DNA from 3 places in the Sphingomonas floccifaciens genome. Region 1 is predicted to be linked to each of the others. Evidence: predicted binding sites of a transcription regulator. Region 1 holds the regulator's gene; each other region holds the start of a gene.
What was found. The regulator LexA, encoded in region 1, represses DNA repair genes until DNA is damaged. The targets are predictions, from matches to a motif close to GTTCCNCNCTTGTTCT.
Positions count from the first base shown of each region.

Region 1 (5,020 bases):
GTGCTGCGGTTGCTGGCGCTCAGCCCGTGGCTTGCGCTGAACCTCCGCCTGCCGCTGGTCGCAGCCGGGGCCGGTGCGGTGGCGGCGATCGGCTATACCTGGCTGACCGGCGCGGAGGTACCGACGCTGCGCTCGTGCATCGCCGCGCTACTGGTGCTGGCCGCTGTAATGCTGGGGCGGGAGGCGATCACCCTGCGCCTCGTTGCGGTCGGCGCGCTCTTGGTGCTGCTGCTGTGGCCCGAGGCGCTGGTCGGTGCCAGTTTCCAGCTATCCTTCGCCGCCGTCACCGCGATCGTCGCACTGCACGAGCATCAGCGCGTGCGGGCCTTCTTCGCGTCGCGGGACGAAGATTGGGGACGACGCGCACTCCGCAGCCTTGCATCATTGCTGCTGACGGGGCTGGCGGTCGAGGCGGTGTTGATGCCGATCGCTCTGTTCCACTTCCACAAGGCGGGACTGTACGGCGCGCTCGCCAATATCGTTGCGATCCCGCTGACGACGTTCGTCATCATGCCACTCGAGGCGCTGGCGTTGAGCCTCGACGCGGTCGGTTTCGGCGCGCCTTTCTGGTGGCTGTGTGGCAAGGCTTTGGCGCTGCTGCTCTGGATCGCCCGCACCACAGCGGACGCGCCCGGCGCGGTCGCGGCGTTGCCGATGATGCCCCGCGGTGCCTTTGGTTTGATGGTCGGCGGCGGGATCTGGGTGTTGTTGTGGCGGACGCCGGTGCGCTGGGTCGGCGTGGCGCCCGTTTTGGCGGGGGCGGGGTGGGCTTTGGCAACCCCCGCGCCCGATCTGATCGTGACCGGCGACGGGCGGCATCTGGCGGTTCGGATGGATGACGCGCAGTTGGCGGTCTTGCGAGAACGGGCCGGAGATTATGTCCGCGATCTTCTGGCAGAAGGCGGCGGCGCGGATGGCGAACTTCCGGCGATCGACGACATGCGGCAGGCGCGGTGCAATGCCGATCTCTGCCTGGCACGGATCACGCGAGGTGGGCGAACGTGGCGGGTGCTGGCGACGCGCAGTAGTTATCACCTGGATATCGCAGACCTCACGGCGGCCTGCAGGCGGGCCGATGTCGTAGTCAGCGAACGACGCCTGCCGCGGACGTGCCGGCCGAGATGGCTCAAACTGGACGGTGTGACTTTGCGCACGTCAGGCGGCGTCGCGGTGAGCTTTGCGCCACTGCTGGTGCGTCGGGTGGCCGATGATCATGGATCGCATCCCTGGGTTCGTCCGCCCGCCGTAATGCCGCCGAGGGGGCGTGAAAACGACCAGCCTAGGCCCGGCCCGCACGGAAAAACGGTGCGCTGATCTCCAATCGGTCGGGTAGGCCCGTCGGACCTCCACCCGATCCGCTCGCCCTGAGCGAGGACGCCGCATGTCTTGGGCAAGGTCATAGGGGGCAGGAGACTCAGGTGCTTCGACTTCGCTCAGCACGAACGGAGAAGGATTGAGTCATTGGAATGTTTTCCAGCCAGATCGACCCATCCTGCCTTTCGGCGAAGACCGGCACCGCGGCAGCCCAAGCGCCGCCGCCCGCCGACGCTTCGGCCTCCGCCGGAGCCCGGTTGTGCTTCACCTTAGTTGATTGGCCTCAAACCATTCAAAACTCCAAGCGGCCGCCGGCCAAGTGGAGTCTTTGGCCACGCCTCCCACCAGCCCGGCAGCGGTTAGGGCCGGTCCTGTCCCGGTTACGGCGACGCTCCAAAGTGCTCGCCTCCTGCAATCAAGGCCGCCGATAGCCGTTGCCAGCTTTCGCGCGACCATCTCGCCCGACACACCGAAGCTCCCGATCCGTCCCATTTCGAGACGGGTCAGGGCCTATTCTCAATAGCGACGCAGTAACCCGGCCAGCTTGCCCTGCACGCGAACCTGTCGCGCGCTGTAGCGCTGCGGATCATAGGAGCGGTTGGCCGGGTCGAGTCGGACCATGCTGCCTTCGCGGTAGAAGGTCTTCAGCGTCGCCTCGTTCTCGTCGATCAGCGCGACGACGATGTCGCCGTCGCGCGCGGTCTCGGTGCGGCGGATCAGCGCATAGTCGCCGTCGAGAATGCCCTTCTCGACCATCGAGTCGCCCGACACTTCCAGCGCGTAGTGCTCGCCCGACCCGAGCAGCGCGGCGGGGACGGGCAGCATCGTCGCCCCTTCCATCGCCTCGATCGGAACGCCCGCGGCGATGCGGCCGTGGAGCGGGATTTCGATCACGTCGTTCGCCGGCGCGGGTGGCGTCTTGCCCGCGAATGTTGACGAAGTTGAGGGCTGCGGCGCGGGCTTGGCAGCCTTCGCATCGGCCCGCTCCGGCATCTTCAGCACTTCGAGTGCGCGGGCACGGTTCGGCAGGCGGCGCAGGAAGCCGCGTTCCTCCAGAGCCGAGATCAGGCGATGCACGCCCGACTTCGACTTGAGGTCGAGCGCCTCCTTCATCTCCTCGAACGAGGGCGACACGCCGCTCTCGTTCAGGGAATCGTTGATGAAGCAGATGAGTTCGTGCTGCTTCTTGGTGAGCATGAGGGCCTCCGTCCCGGAACAGACGACGAACGTATGCGGTTTGTTCCCGGGCCTGTCAAGCGATCATCAGGATTTCCGCCGAGTCGCCGAATCGGGCGGCGGTGGCGTGCGGCGGCCGGACGATCAGGCAGGTCGACCGCGCCAGCGTCCGGAGCATCGAGCTGTCCTGGATGGTCGAGGCGAATGCGGCGCCATCGCGAAGTTCGGCGCGCAGATAGTCGGTGCGCTCGCCGTTCGCCGGCAAATCCTCTCCCAGTTTTGCGGTGAGCGTTGGCGGGGAGGGATCGGCCGCGCCGGCGAGGTGTCGAACGAGCGGCTTCACGAACAGTTCGGCGGTGACGAAGGCCGAGACCGGATTGCCCGGCAGGCCCATGACGACCGCCCGTCCCAGCCGCCCGGCCATCATCGGCTTGCCGGGACGTAGCGCTATCCGCCAGAAATCGATCGTTGCGCCAGCGGCTTCGAGCGCAGGACGGACGAGGTCGTGATCGCCGACCGACGCGCCGCCCGTCGTCACCAGCACATCGGCATCGACGGCACGGAACGCCGCCTCAAGTGCGTCGGCGCGGTCGGGCAGGATGCCGAGATCGAGGATGTCGACGCCCAGCGGGGCGAGCATCGCGGCAAGCATGACGCCGTTTGATTCCGGCAGTTGCCCGGCATCGAGAGACTGGCCGGCAGGCACCAGCTCATCCCCCGTCGCGGCGATCGCGACCCGGACACGGGCGTGGACGGGCAGGGTCGCGTGCCCCCCGATCGCCGCGACGGCGAGCCTGGCGGGCGTGATCGCGGCACCCGCGGGGATCAGAACGTCACCGTCGGCGAAATCCAGACCGCGGCGGCGGACGTTCCGGCCGGGGTGGGCGGGTCCTTCGCCGGAAAGGTGAATGATGTCGCCCTCCGCGCGGGCTTCCTCCTGCACCAGCACGCAGTCGGCCCCCGCCGGCATCGTCGCGCCGGTGAAGATGCGTACGCTCTCGCCTGCGCCGACCGCGCCGGTAAAGGGGCGACCGGCCGCGCTTTCGCCGATCAGGCGTAGCGGGCGGCCGAGATCGGCATGGCGGATCGCATAGCCATCCATCGCCGACAGATCGCTCGCCGGTTGCGTGCGGCGCGCACGGATGTCGGCGGCGGCATAGCGATGCGCCGCTTCGGCCAGTGCGACATGCTCGATCGCGAGCGGCGTGCCGAGCGCGAGGACGCGGGCCTGGGCCTCGGCGACGGGAAGCAGGGGCATGGCGTCAGGCGTCCGCCGCGAACCAGTCGCCCGACTTGCCGCCGGTCTTTTCCAGCAGCCGGACGTGGTCGATGACCATCCCCTTATCGATCGCCTTCGCCATGTCGTAGAGCGTGAGCAGTGCGACGGTGGCGGCGGTCAGCGCCTCCATCTCGACCCCGGTCTGGCCGGCGGTGGCGCAGGTCGCGGTGACGGTGATGCCGGTGTCGTCGAGGTCGAGGTCGATCGACGCCTTCGTCAGCGGGAGCGGGTGGCAGAGCGGGATCAGGTCCGACGTGCGCTTCGCAGCCATGATGCCGGCGATGCGCGCGGTGGCGAGGACGTCGCCCTTCTTGTTGCTGCCGTCGCGGATGGCCGCGATCGCCTTCGCCGACATGATGATGCGACCGCGTGCGACGGCGCGGCGCTGGGTCGCGGGCTTCGCGCCGACGTCGACCATGTGCGCGGCGCCGGTAGAGTCGAGGTGGGTGAGGTCGTTCATTCCCTCTCCCCGTGGGAGAGGGAGGGAGCCGGCGCAGCCGGCGGAAGGGTGAGGGCGGGGGTAGGCGTCATCGCTACCCTCACCCTCCCACGCCTTCGGCGCGGGCTCCTCCCTCTCCCGCGGGGAGAGGGGAAAGCAGTGCGCGCGTCGCGGCTTCGACATCCGCCTGGCGCATAAGGGACTCGCCGACCAGGAAGCAGCGGATGTCGTGTTCGGCCATCGCGTCGAGCTCGGCGCGGGTGGTGAGGCCGCTTTCCGCGACAAAGGTGCAGCCCTCCGGCGCGCGGCCGACGAGTTCGTAGGTGCGCGCAAAATCGACCGTGAAGTCCTTGAGATTTCGGTTATTCACCCCGATCAATCGCGACTTCAGCGCCAGCGCCCGGTCGAGTTCGTCGGCGTCGTGGACCTCGACCAGCACGTCCATGCCCAGGCCGATCGCGGCATCTTCGATCTCTGCCATCGCGCCGTCGTCGAGTGCGGCGACGATGATCAGGATCGCGTCGGCGCCGATCGTCCGCGCCTCGATCACCTGCCAGGGGTCGACCATGAAGTCCTTGCGGATCACCGGCAGGCGGCAGGCGGCGCGGGCGGCGATCAGATAGTCTTCGTGGCCCAGGAAATAGGGCGCATCGGTCAGCACCGACAGACAGGCGGCGCCGCCCGCCTCATAGGCGCGGGCATGCGCCGGGGGATCGAAGTCCTCGCGGATCAGACCCTTGGACGGCGACGCCTTCTTGATCTCGGCGATCAGGCCATAGCCGGTCGCCGCCTTCGCATCGAGCGCGCGGCGG
Region 1 is NZ_JBHUFC010000006.1:351,183-356,202, reverse strand. Features, by position in the region: gene ACFSC3_RS15285 (ComEC/Rec2 family competence protein) at 1-1,314, shown strand, start outside; gene lexA (transcriptional repressor LexA) at 1,831-2,511, opposite strand; gene ACFSC3_RS15275 (molybdopterin molybdotransferase MoeA) at 2,567-3,748, opposite strand; gene moaC (cyclic pyranopterin monophosphate synthase MoaC) at 3,753-4,229, opposite strand; gene trpC (indole-3-glycerol phosphate synthase TrpC) at 4,309-5,020, opposite strand, start outside.

Region 2 (5,020 bases), 240 kb from region 1:
AGCCGGTGACGATCACGCTCGGCGGTGTCGCGGTGCCCTTTCCGGCCGGCAGCTTCCTCCAGGCGACGGCGGACGGCGAGGCGGCGCTGGTAGCCGCAGTGCGCGAAGGCGTCGGCGACGCGCGCTTGATCGCCGACCTTTTTGCGGGCTTGGGCACCTTCGCGCTCGCGCTACCGGGCAAGATCTATGCGGGCGAGGCGGCCCGCGAGCCGATCCTCGCGCTGAAGGCGGCTGCGGCACGGGCGGGGCGGCCGGTCTTCGCCGAACACCGCGACCTGTTCCGCCGGCCGCTGACGGCGGCCGAACTCGACCGGTTCGACGCGATCGTGATCGATCCGCCGCGCGCGGGGGCGCGGGAGCAGGCGCAGCAATTGGCGAACGCGAAGACATCGCGGATCGTCTATGTTTCCTGCAATCCCAGCAGCTTTGCGCGGGATGCGAAGCTGCTGTGTGAGGGTGGCTATCGACTCGACTGGGTGCAGCCGGTCGGCCAGTTCACCTGGTCGACGCATGTCGAGCTGGCCGCAGCCTTCAGTCGCCCGGATAGTCTGCGCTAAGGAAGAAAAGCCCGTCGGGCGGCGCGTTGAGGCCGAGCGCGGCGCGGTCGCGCGCCTCCAACGCATCTGTCATGTCCTCGGGCGACCAGCGCCCCTCTCCGACCAGCGAAAGACACCCGACCATCGAGCGGACCTGATGGTGCAGAAACGATCGCGCCGACGCGCGGATCGTGACGATGTCTCCGATCCGATCGACATCGAGCCGGTCGAGTGTGCGAACGGGACTATCCGCCTGGCAATGGGCGGACCGAAAAGTGGTGAAATCATGCCGCCCAACCAACCGCGCGGCACCGGCGGCCATTGCGTCCGCGTCTAGTGGACGCGCGAACTGCCATGCGAGCCCCTTGTCCCAGGTCAGCGGCGCGCGGCGGTTGACGATGCGATATTCGTAATGCCGGCCAAGGCAGGAGAAGCGGGCGTGCCAGTCGTCCGGCACGACCCGCGCGCCGATGACCGCGACCGGCTGGGGGCGAAGATGGGCGTTGAGCGCCTCCATCAGGCGAAACGGGGTGATCTCGCGGGCGAGCTCGACATGGGCAGGCATCGCGCGGGCATGGACCCCGGCGTCGGTCCGGCCGGAGGCATAGACCAGCGCTGTCTCGCCGGTGATGCGCGTAACCGCTTCTTCGACTGCCTGCTGAACGCTCGGGCCGTGATCCTGCCGCTGCCAGCCCATGAACGGGCGGCCGTCATATTCGATGGTGAGGGCGAAGCGCGTCACAGCCGGGTGCCGGGCGAGATGGGAAAGCCGCGGAGGAGTTCGGCCGTCGTCATGACGCCCCGCCCGGCGCGCTGAACGCTGGTGGGGCGGATGGCGCCGTCCGCGCAGGCGATGGTCAGGTCATCGTCGAGCACCGTGCCCGGAGCTTGCTGCGGCTGCGTGTCGGTTCGGGGGCAAATGACGGCCTGGAGCACCCGAACCCGTTCCCCGCCATGTTCGAACCAGGCGCCGGGAGGATTGAACGCGCGGACCTGTCGCTCGACGTCGGCCGCGGTGCCGGTGAAGCTAAGCCGCGTTTCGGCCTTGTCGATCTTGGCGGCATAGGTCACGCCGTCGTCGGGTTGCGCTACCGCCGGATGGGCGTCGAGATTAGCGAGCACCTCCACCATCAGACGCGCGCCCATCACCGCGAGTTCGGCGGTGAGATCGCCCGCCGTCTTGCCGTCGATCGGAGTGCGACCCTCCGCGCGGACAGGGCCGGTATCGAGGCCCGCTTCCATCTGCATGATCCCGACCCCGGTTTCCGCATCGCCGGCCAGAATCGCGCGCTGGATGGGAGCAGCCCCACGCCAGCGGGGGAGGAGCGAGCCGTGGACGTTGAGGCAGCCATGACGTGGCGCGTCCAGCACGGCGCGCGGCAGGATCAGGCCGTAGGCCGCCACGACCGCGACATCGGCGGCATGGGCAGCAAAATCCGCCTGAGCCTGAACATCGCGCAGGCTGACGGGGGTGAGGACGGAAATGCCCAGTGCCTCCGCCCGTTGATGAACCGGCGAGGCCACCGCCGCCTTGCCGCGCCGCCCGCCCGGACGTGGGGGCTGGCTATAGGCCGCGACGACATCGTGTCCGGCGGCGACGAGCGCGTCGAGCGTCGGCACCGCGAAGTCGGGGGTTCCCATGAAGACGATCCGCATGGGCGATGCGCTTCCACGCTGGCGTGCGTCGGCGCAACCCCCTATCTGTTCCTGCGTCATGGCATCACCCGAGATCGAAGCTCTTACCAACGCGCTGGCGCGGCTCCCCGGCCTCGGGCCGCGATCGGCGCGGCGGGCGGTGCTGCACCTGTTGAAGCGGCGCGAGACGACGCTGGCGCCGCTGCTGTCCGCGCTGGCGGCCGTCAACGAACGGCTGGAAACGTGTGGCGTGTGTGGGAATGTCGACACGTCGAACCCGTGCGCAATCTGCGCCGATCCGCGCCGCGACCTGCGGTCGCTGTGCGTGGTGGAGGAGGTGGCGGACCTTTGGGCGCTCGACCGGTCACGGCTGTTTCCCGGCAAGTTCCATGTGCTCGGCGGGCGGCTGTCGGCGCTGGAGGGCGTGCGGCCCGAGGATCTCGCGATCGATGGTCTGGTCCGCCGGATCGAGGCGGGCGGGATCGACGAGGTCGTGCTGGCGATGAACGCGACGCTGGAGGGGCAGACCACCGCGCATTATGTCGCCGAGCGGATCGAACGCTTTCCGGTTCGCGTGACGCAGCTCGCCCATGGCCTGCCGGTGGGCGGTGAGCTCGACTATCTCGACGACGGCACCCTGGCGCAGGCGCTGCGGGCGCGGCGTCCCGTCGCTTGACGCACCGCCCCCGACCGGATTAGCCGCACGGCATGACCGTGATGACCATTCTCGAAATCCCCGACGCGAGACTTCGCGCCGTTGCCGAACCCGTCGCCCAGGTGGACGACGCCGTCCGTACGTTGATCGACGATATGTTCGACACGATGTACGACGCGCACGGCATCGGCCTCGCCGCGACGCAGGTGGGTGTCGAGAAGCGCGTCGTCGTGATCGACCTGCAGGAAGGCGAGGACGAGGAGGGCAAGCCCGTCCGCAATCCCAAGGCGTTCGTGAACCCGGAGATCCTCTCGGTCAGTGAGGAAATGTCCAAGTACAACGAGGGCTGCCTGTCGATCCCGGAGCAATATGCCGAGGTCGAGCGTCCCGCCCGCTGCCGCGTGAAGTGGCTGGACCGTGACGGAGCGCAGCAGGAGGCCGATATGGACGGCCTGCTCGCGACCTGCATGCAGCATGAGATCGACCATCTGAACGGCGTGCTGTTAATCGATCACATCTCGCGGCTGAAGCGGGACATGATCGTGAAGAAGCTGAACAAGGCGCGGCGGATCGGCTGAACCCTCGGCGGCGTCGCTCGCATCCTCTCAACCGTCATCCTCGCGAAGGCGGGGATCAATTGATGGAGAGGATGCGGTTGTTTCCGCGACGCCAGCCAGAATTGATCCCCGCCTGCGCGGGGATGACGGCCGGGAGGGGCTCGTAACGCCTCACCGCACACCGCTTGTCCCCCGTCCGCTCGCGGGATAGGTTCGATATCTGTTCCCGCCAGCGTCGAGCATTTTCATGGATTCCACCGCCTTCCTCCTGATCGTCCTGGCGCTCCTGATCGGCGTCGGCGTCGGCTCGCTGCTCGGCAGCCGCGGCGTGGCGACCGTCCGCGCCGAGCGCGACGCGCGCGAAGCAGAGTTCAAGCGGGCCATCTCCGAACTCGCGGTCGCCTCCGAACGGGTGCGCGACATGCCCGAGCTGCGCGAGGCGCTGGAAGTCACCACCGAGGAACGCGATCGCGCGCGGCTCGAATGCGTCGAGTTGCGGACCAAGGCCGCCGCGTTCGAATCGCGGTTCGCCGAGTTCAAGGCCGACCGCGAGGCGATGGCCGCTCAGTTCCGCGAGCTTGGGGCGAAGGTGCTCGACACCGCGCAGGAGAACTTCCTGAAGCGCGCCGATGCCCGCTTCGGGCAGGCTGGCGAGGCGAACGAGGCGAAGATCAAGGCCCTGCTGGCACCGGTCGAGACGACGCTCAAGCGCTACGAAGAGGGGCTGCACCGGGTCGAGAAGGAGCGGGTCGACAGCTATGCGGGGCTCCGTGAGGCGGTCGAGCAGGTCCGGGCCGGCCAGGGGCAGGTTCGGGACGAGACGGCCAAGCTGGTCAATGCGCTGCGCACCAGTCCCAAGGCACGCGGGCGCTGGGGCGAGCAGTCGCTGCGCAACGTGCTGGAGCAGGCCGGCCTTTCGCCATTTGCCGATTTCCAGCAGGAAGTGGTCGTCGGCACCGACGACGGCGTGCTGCGGCCCGATGTCATCGTCCGTCTGCCGGGTGGGCGGAAGCTGGTGATCGACGCGAAATGCTCGCTGAATGCCTTCCTCGATGCGAGCGATGCGATCGACGACGAGACGCGGACGCGGGCGATGAACGCGCATGCCGCCTCGGTTCGGAATCATGCGCAGCAGCTCGGCTCCAAAAGCTATTGGGACAAGTTCGGCGACGCGGCCGACTATGTCGTGATGTACATTCCCGGCGAGCATTTCCTGTTCGCCGCGCTGGAGCAGGATCCTCGGCTGTGGGAATGGGCGATCGAGCGCCGCGTTCTGCTGGCGACCCCGACCAACCTGGTCGCCATTGCCAAGACGATCGCCAACATCTGGCGTCAGGAAAAACTGATCGACGACGCCCGCGCCGTCGACGCGCTGGGCAAGGAGCTGCACGAGCGACTGGCGACCGCGGCGACGCATCTGAAACGGGTCGGCGGCGGGCTCAATTCAGCGGTCGACAATTACAACAAGTTCGTCGCGAGCTTCGAGGGCCGGGTCCTCGTCTCCGCCCGCCGCTTCCGCGACCTGAGCGTGGGGACGGGGGCGAAGGAGATTGAGGGTGTTGATACCGTCGATTCGCTCGCGCGGCAGACGGCGGTCGATGTCGCGATGCTGCCGATCGCCGATTTGCAGCCGACGG
Region 2 is NZ_JBHUFC010000006.1:110,835-115,854, reverse strand. Features, by position in the region: gene ACFSC3_RS14100 (class I SAM-dependent RNA methyltransferase) at 1-557, shown strand, start outside; gene truA (tRNA pseudouridine(38-40) synthase TruA) at 532-1,278, opposite strand; gene fmt (methionyl-tRNA formyltransferase) at 1,275-2,192, opposite strand; gene recR (recombination mediator RecR) at 2,251-2,847, shown strand; gene def (peptide deformylase) at 2,880-3,404, shown strand; gene ACFSC3_RS14075 (DNA recombination protein RmuC) at 3,631-5,020, shown strand, end outside.
Region 2: ACFSC3_RS14075 (DNA recombination protein RmuC) is a predicted target of LexA. The motif match lies at 3,595-3,610, and genes of this name have one in related genera.

Region 3 (5,020 bases), on a different contig from region 1:
CGTCAGGCCCATATCATTCTTCCCGCCCCACCCCCGAACCGTTCGTGTCGAGTAGCCGTCGAGCTTGCCGAGACGGCGTATCGAGACAACCCATCCCTCGATACGCGCTCTCGACAAGCTCGATCGCTACTCGGGACGAACGTCGGGATTATTGGCAGCCAGATTATCCCCGCCCCAGCATATGGTCAACGAACCGCGTCAGATTGGCGAAGCTCGACAGTGTCATGGCCGCCCCCTCGCCCCCCTGCTTGGCCGGCACGAGCGCCCGCCCGAAGCCGAGCTTCGCCGCTTCCTTCAGCCGCAGCGGCCCATGTGCGACAGGGCGCACTTCGCCCGACAACGCGATCTCCCCGAACGCGACCGCATCTGCCGGAACCGGCCGCTCGCTGAGCGCCGAGACGAGCGCCGCCGCCACCGCGAGATCGGCCGCCGGGTCCTGCACCCGGTAGCCGCCGGCGATGTTTAGATAGACTTCCGCCGACGAGAAACTGAGGCCACACCGCGCCTCCAGCACCGCCAGGATCATCGCGAGCCGCCCGCTATCCCAACCGACCACCGCGCGCCGCGGCGTCGCGCCCGACGCCAGCCGCACGGTCAGCGCCTGCACCTCGACCAGCACCGGTCGCGTGCCCTCCAGCGCCGGGAAGACGACGGTGCCGGTGACATTCTCGTCCCGGCTGGTCAGGAACAGCGACGAAGGATTGCTGACTTCGCTCAAGCCAGCCGTATCCATCGCGAACACGCCGATCTCGTCCGTGCCGCCGAAGCGGTTCTTGGTCGCGCGCAGGATGCGGTAAAGGTGACTCCGCTCACCCTCGAACGCCAGCACCGTGTCGACCATATGCTCCAGCACGCGCGGGCCGGCGATCGCCCCGTCCTTGGTCACATGGCCGACCAGTACGACGGCGGTCCCGCGTTCCTTGGCGAAGCGGATCAGCTCGCCCGAGGACGCGCGGACCTGACTGACCGTCCCCGGCGCGCCTTCGATCAGGTCGGAATGCATCGTCTGGATCGAATCGATGATCAGCAGGTCGGGCACGTTCCCCTGCCCGACCGTCGTCAGAATATCGCGCACGCTGGTCGCCGCCGCCAGCTGAACCGGCGCATTGCCGAGGCCCAGGCGCCGCGCGCGCAACCGCACCTGATCCGCCGCCTCTTCGCCCGAGACATAGGCGACCGACTTGCCCGCCAGCGCCAGCTTAGCCGCCGCCTGGAGCAGCAGGGTCGACTTGCCGATCCCCGGATCGCCGCCGATCAGCGTCGCCGACCCCTCGACGAACCCGCCGCCCAGCGCGCGGTCGAGTTCGGCGATGCCGGTTTCCATCCGGTCGGGCAGCGCGATGTCGGTATCAAGCCCCGACATCAGGATCGCGCGTCCGCCGGATTGCAGATTATGCTTGGCCGAGAAGGGCGTGACGTTGCCGCCCGCGTCCTCGACCAGCGTGTTCCATTCCTGGCAATCGCCGCACTGCCCCGCCCACCGGTGCGACACCGAGCCGCAGGAGTGGCAGACGTAGCGTTTCTGGGGTTTGGCCATACGATCTACGATAGCGCGTGCAGAACGATTGGGGAACACGACAAATCTTGCGACTGCGTGAAAAATTCCCGATGATTACACGATGCCAGCCGCGTTATCTGTCGCCCTTCTCTTGGCTACCGCGAACGGAACCGCAACGCCTGTCGGTCCTTGGCAGCTTTCTCAAACGCCCTTTCCTTGCAGCATCGCTCGGCAATTTGCGGTCAATGACGAACGCCTGATCCTCCGTCTCGCACCTTCGACTTTTCAGACTGCGTACGAACTAAATGTCATCGGTCCGGCGAGTGTTATCCCCAGTATCAAAGGTGGGGACACCGCGGTCGCCGTTTCCCTGGTGTCAAACTCGCAAGATATTCCGGGCTATACGCGAGATGCGGTGACGGCCGGCGTATCGTTCGCTCGACGCTACCGGCATCGAATGCCGATGCGATTCCACCCGATGTCTCTGATCTGTCGCTTTCTCTCGGCCGAAAGAACTTCGCCTTTCCAGCGGCAGGGATCGGAAATGCCGTCGTAGCTTTGAAGGCGTGTCACCGCGATACCCTCGTCAAGCTGGGCGTCGATCCAGCGGCTTGGTTCGAAAACCGGGTCGCAAAGCCTCTCAATCCGGGACGTTTCTTCGGTGCAGGGGATTATCCTGCGGGCGTTCCAGGAAGGCCGTCCGGTGTGGCGACCGCGTTACTTGCGACAAGTGCTGACGGTAAGGTCGTTACGTGCCAATCGATCGCAGCGCCACATCCGGCAATCGGCGAGCGAATGTGTCAGATCGCTTTGCAGCGGGTCACTGTTAAGTCCGCCATGGATATCATGGGCCGTGCGGCGTCGGGCTATGCTATCCTTTCGGTAACTTGGGCGCCGTAAGCAAAGCAGCGCCGGTGGCAGCGAGATAGTCAAACGCGGCACGCCCCGCTAAAGCCCCACCCCCATGCAGCCGCCAAAATCCCCCCGCGACCTTCGCGTCGCCCTGTTCAGCGGCAATTATAATTACGTCCGAGATGGCGCGAACCAGGCGCTGAACCGCCTCGTCGGCCATCTGCTCGACGCGGGCGTCTCGGTGCGGGTCTATTCCCCCACCGTGGACAAGCCGGCCTTCCCGCCCACCGGCGACCTTGTCAGCGTCCCGGCCATCCCGGTCCCCGTCGGCGGCCGCGGGGAATACAAAATCGCGCGCAGCCTGCCCGCCGGCCCCCGCGCCGACCTGGAGGCGTTCGCGCCGAATATCGTCCATGTCTCGGCCCCCGATTTGCTCGGCCACGCGGCGCTCAGCTGGGCGCGCAAGCGCGACATCCGCACGGTCGCGTCGCTCCACACTAGGTTCGAGACCTACCCGCGCTATTATCGCCTTGGCTTTATCGAGTCCCCGCTGATCTGGATGCTGAAGCGCTTCTACGATCGCGCCGACCGCGTGGTCGTGCCGAGCCCCAGCATCATTGACATCCTGAAGGACTGGGGCGTCTCGACCCCGATCGGCATCTGGTCGCGCGGGATCGATCATGACCGTTTCCGCCCCGACCGCCGCGATCTGGCGTGGCGGCGCGGGCTCGGTATCGCCGACAACGACATGGCGATCGGCTTCCTCGGCCGGCTGGTGAAGGAAAAGGGCCTCGACATCTTCGCCGACGTCGCGCGCGAACTGACGCGGCGTGGCGTGGCGCTCAAGGTGCTGGTAGTTGGCGACGGCCCGGCGCGGGACTGGTTCGCCGAGCGCGTGCCCGGCGCGATCTTCACCGGCTTCCAGTCGGGCGATGCGCTCGGCCGCGCAGTCGCTTCGATGGACGTATTCTTCAACCCCAGCGTGACCGAGACGTTCGGCAACGTGACGACCGAAGCGATGGCGAGCGCGGTTCCGGTGGTCGCCGCGCGAGCGACCGGCGCGGTCGATCTGGTCGAGGAAGGGCGGACAGGCTTTCTCGTGCCCCCGCGTGACGTCGGTGCCTATGCCGATGCGATCCAGCGGATCGTCACCGACCCCGCGCTCCGGCGATCGATGGGCGATGCCGGGCACGCGGCGGCGCTCGGTTATCGCTGGGACACGGCGAACCAGGCGGTGCTGGATACGTATCTGGAGTTGGCGCGCTAAGCCTAGTTGAAATCCGTTCGTGCTGAGCTTGTCGAAGCACCGTACTTCGTGCCGCACGGACACCGCGAAAGTATCGCAGAACGGCCCTTCGACAAGCTCAGGGCGAACGGGACTTTAGCCCCACTCGAACCTGAGCGGCGCTTCCCTGAACGCGAAGCGATCGAGGTGCCGGGCGACCGCGCCCTTCAACCCCTCCAGTTGCCCCTCGACACTCGCGTCGATCCGGGTGACGAGCGCGTCGGATTCGGCGGTGAAGGTCACCACCGCGTCCCCCGGCCACTCCGCCCCGCGCGCATCCTTGGGGAAAGTCACCCGCCCCTGCTGCGCGTCGAATTCGACCGCCAGATTATGCTGCCAGTGTTTGCACAGCTGCTGGAGATATTTGCTGGCATGGGTCGTCGGCGTGCGCGCCGTCGCCGACGCGCTCACAGCCGTTCGATCCGGCGTGCGGCGTCGTCCAGGATGTCGGCAATCATATGCCGCCCATCGTCCGCCAGATCACCCGCGCCGATACGATTTCGCAAGGCTTCGCGCAGGTTCATCATCGCACGAGCAACGGGGGCAGGCTCCCGCTTTTCGCGTTCCGCTCCGACCGCTGCAAGCCGCTCGAATAACGCCGCGACCTCCTCTGCCCGCTCGGCCAGATGCGCCTCGCCCGCCGGCGTGATCGCGAACACTTTCTTGGCACCCTCGCCTGGCTGTTCGGCGATCAGGTCCATGTCGGCGAGCAGGGTCACGGTCGGATAGACCACGCCCGGGCTCGGCGCGTAGGCCCCACCGGTAAGCGCCTCGATCTCGCGGATCAGGTCGTAGCCGTGGCGCGGCGAGTCCGAGATGAGCTTCAGCAGCACCAGCCGCAGCTCGTCACCGGAAAACATCCGCCGCCGTCCGCCGCCGCCGCCACCGCGTCCGTTCCCGAATTTCTCGGCGAAGCGGTGATCAATCCGCTCGCCCCAGCGCTCCCATCCGCCCTGCGGCGCACAGCGACTGCCGTCACCGAAGATTTCGGCGAAGCGCTGTTCCAGCCGCCGGCTCCGCTGATCCCAACCGCCGCGCGGTGCCGAACCGCGGCCGTGGCGGTTCGGGTGATGATGATGTCCGTACATATGTCACTCTTACTGTGTCGTGATGCACTCAAGATATATCTTAGCTAAAAACTGTCAAGATATATCTTTAGCGCCATTCGCCATCTCCATTCCGCTCCCTATATTGTACCGATGGCCGACCTCCTCGCCGGGCTCGAACCGCTCGCCGACCCCCTCCCCGACACCGCGCCGCTCGCCGACCGCTTGCGCCCGCGCGCGCTGGAGGACGTCGTCGGGCAGGAGCATGTCACCGGCTCCGATGGCGCGATCGGGCGGATGGTCGCCGCGGGGCGGCTGTCGTCGCTGATCCTGTGGGGG
Region 3 is NZ_JBHUFC010000002.1:492,553-497,572, reverse strand. Features, by position in the region: gene ACFSC3_RS05250 (CvpA family protein) at 1-12, opposite strand, end outside; gene radA (DNA repair protein RadA) at 164-1,537, opposite strand; gene ACFSC3_RS05240 (glycosyltransferase family 4 protein) at 2,463-3,617, shown strand; gene ACFSC3_RS05235 (DUF2218 domain-containing protein) at 3,732-4,046, opposite strand; gene ACFSC3_RS05230 (PadR family transcriptional regulator) at 4,043-4,723, opposite strand; gene ACFSC3_RS05225 (replication-associated recombination protein A) at 4,835-5,020, shown strand, end outside.
Region 3: radA (DNA repair protein RadA) is a predicted target of LexA. The motif match lies at 1,559-1,574, and genes of this name have one in related genera.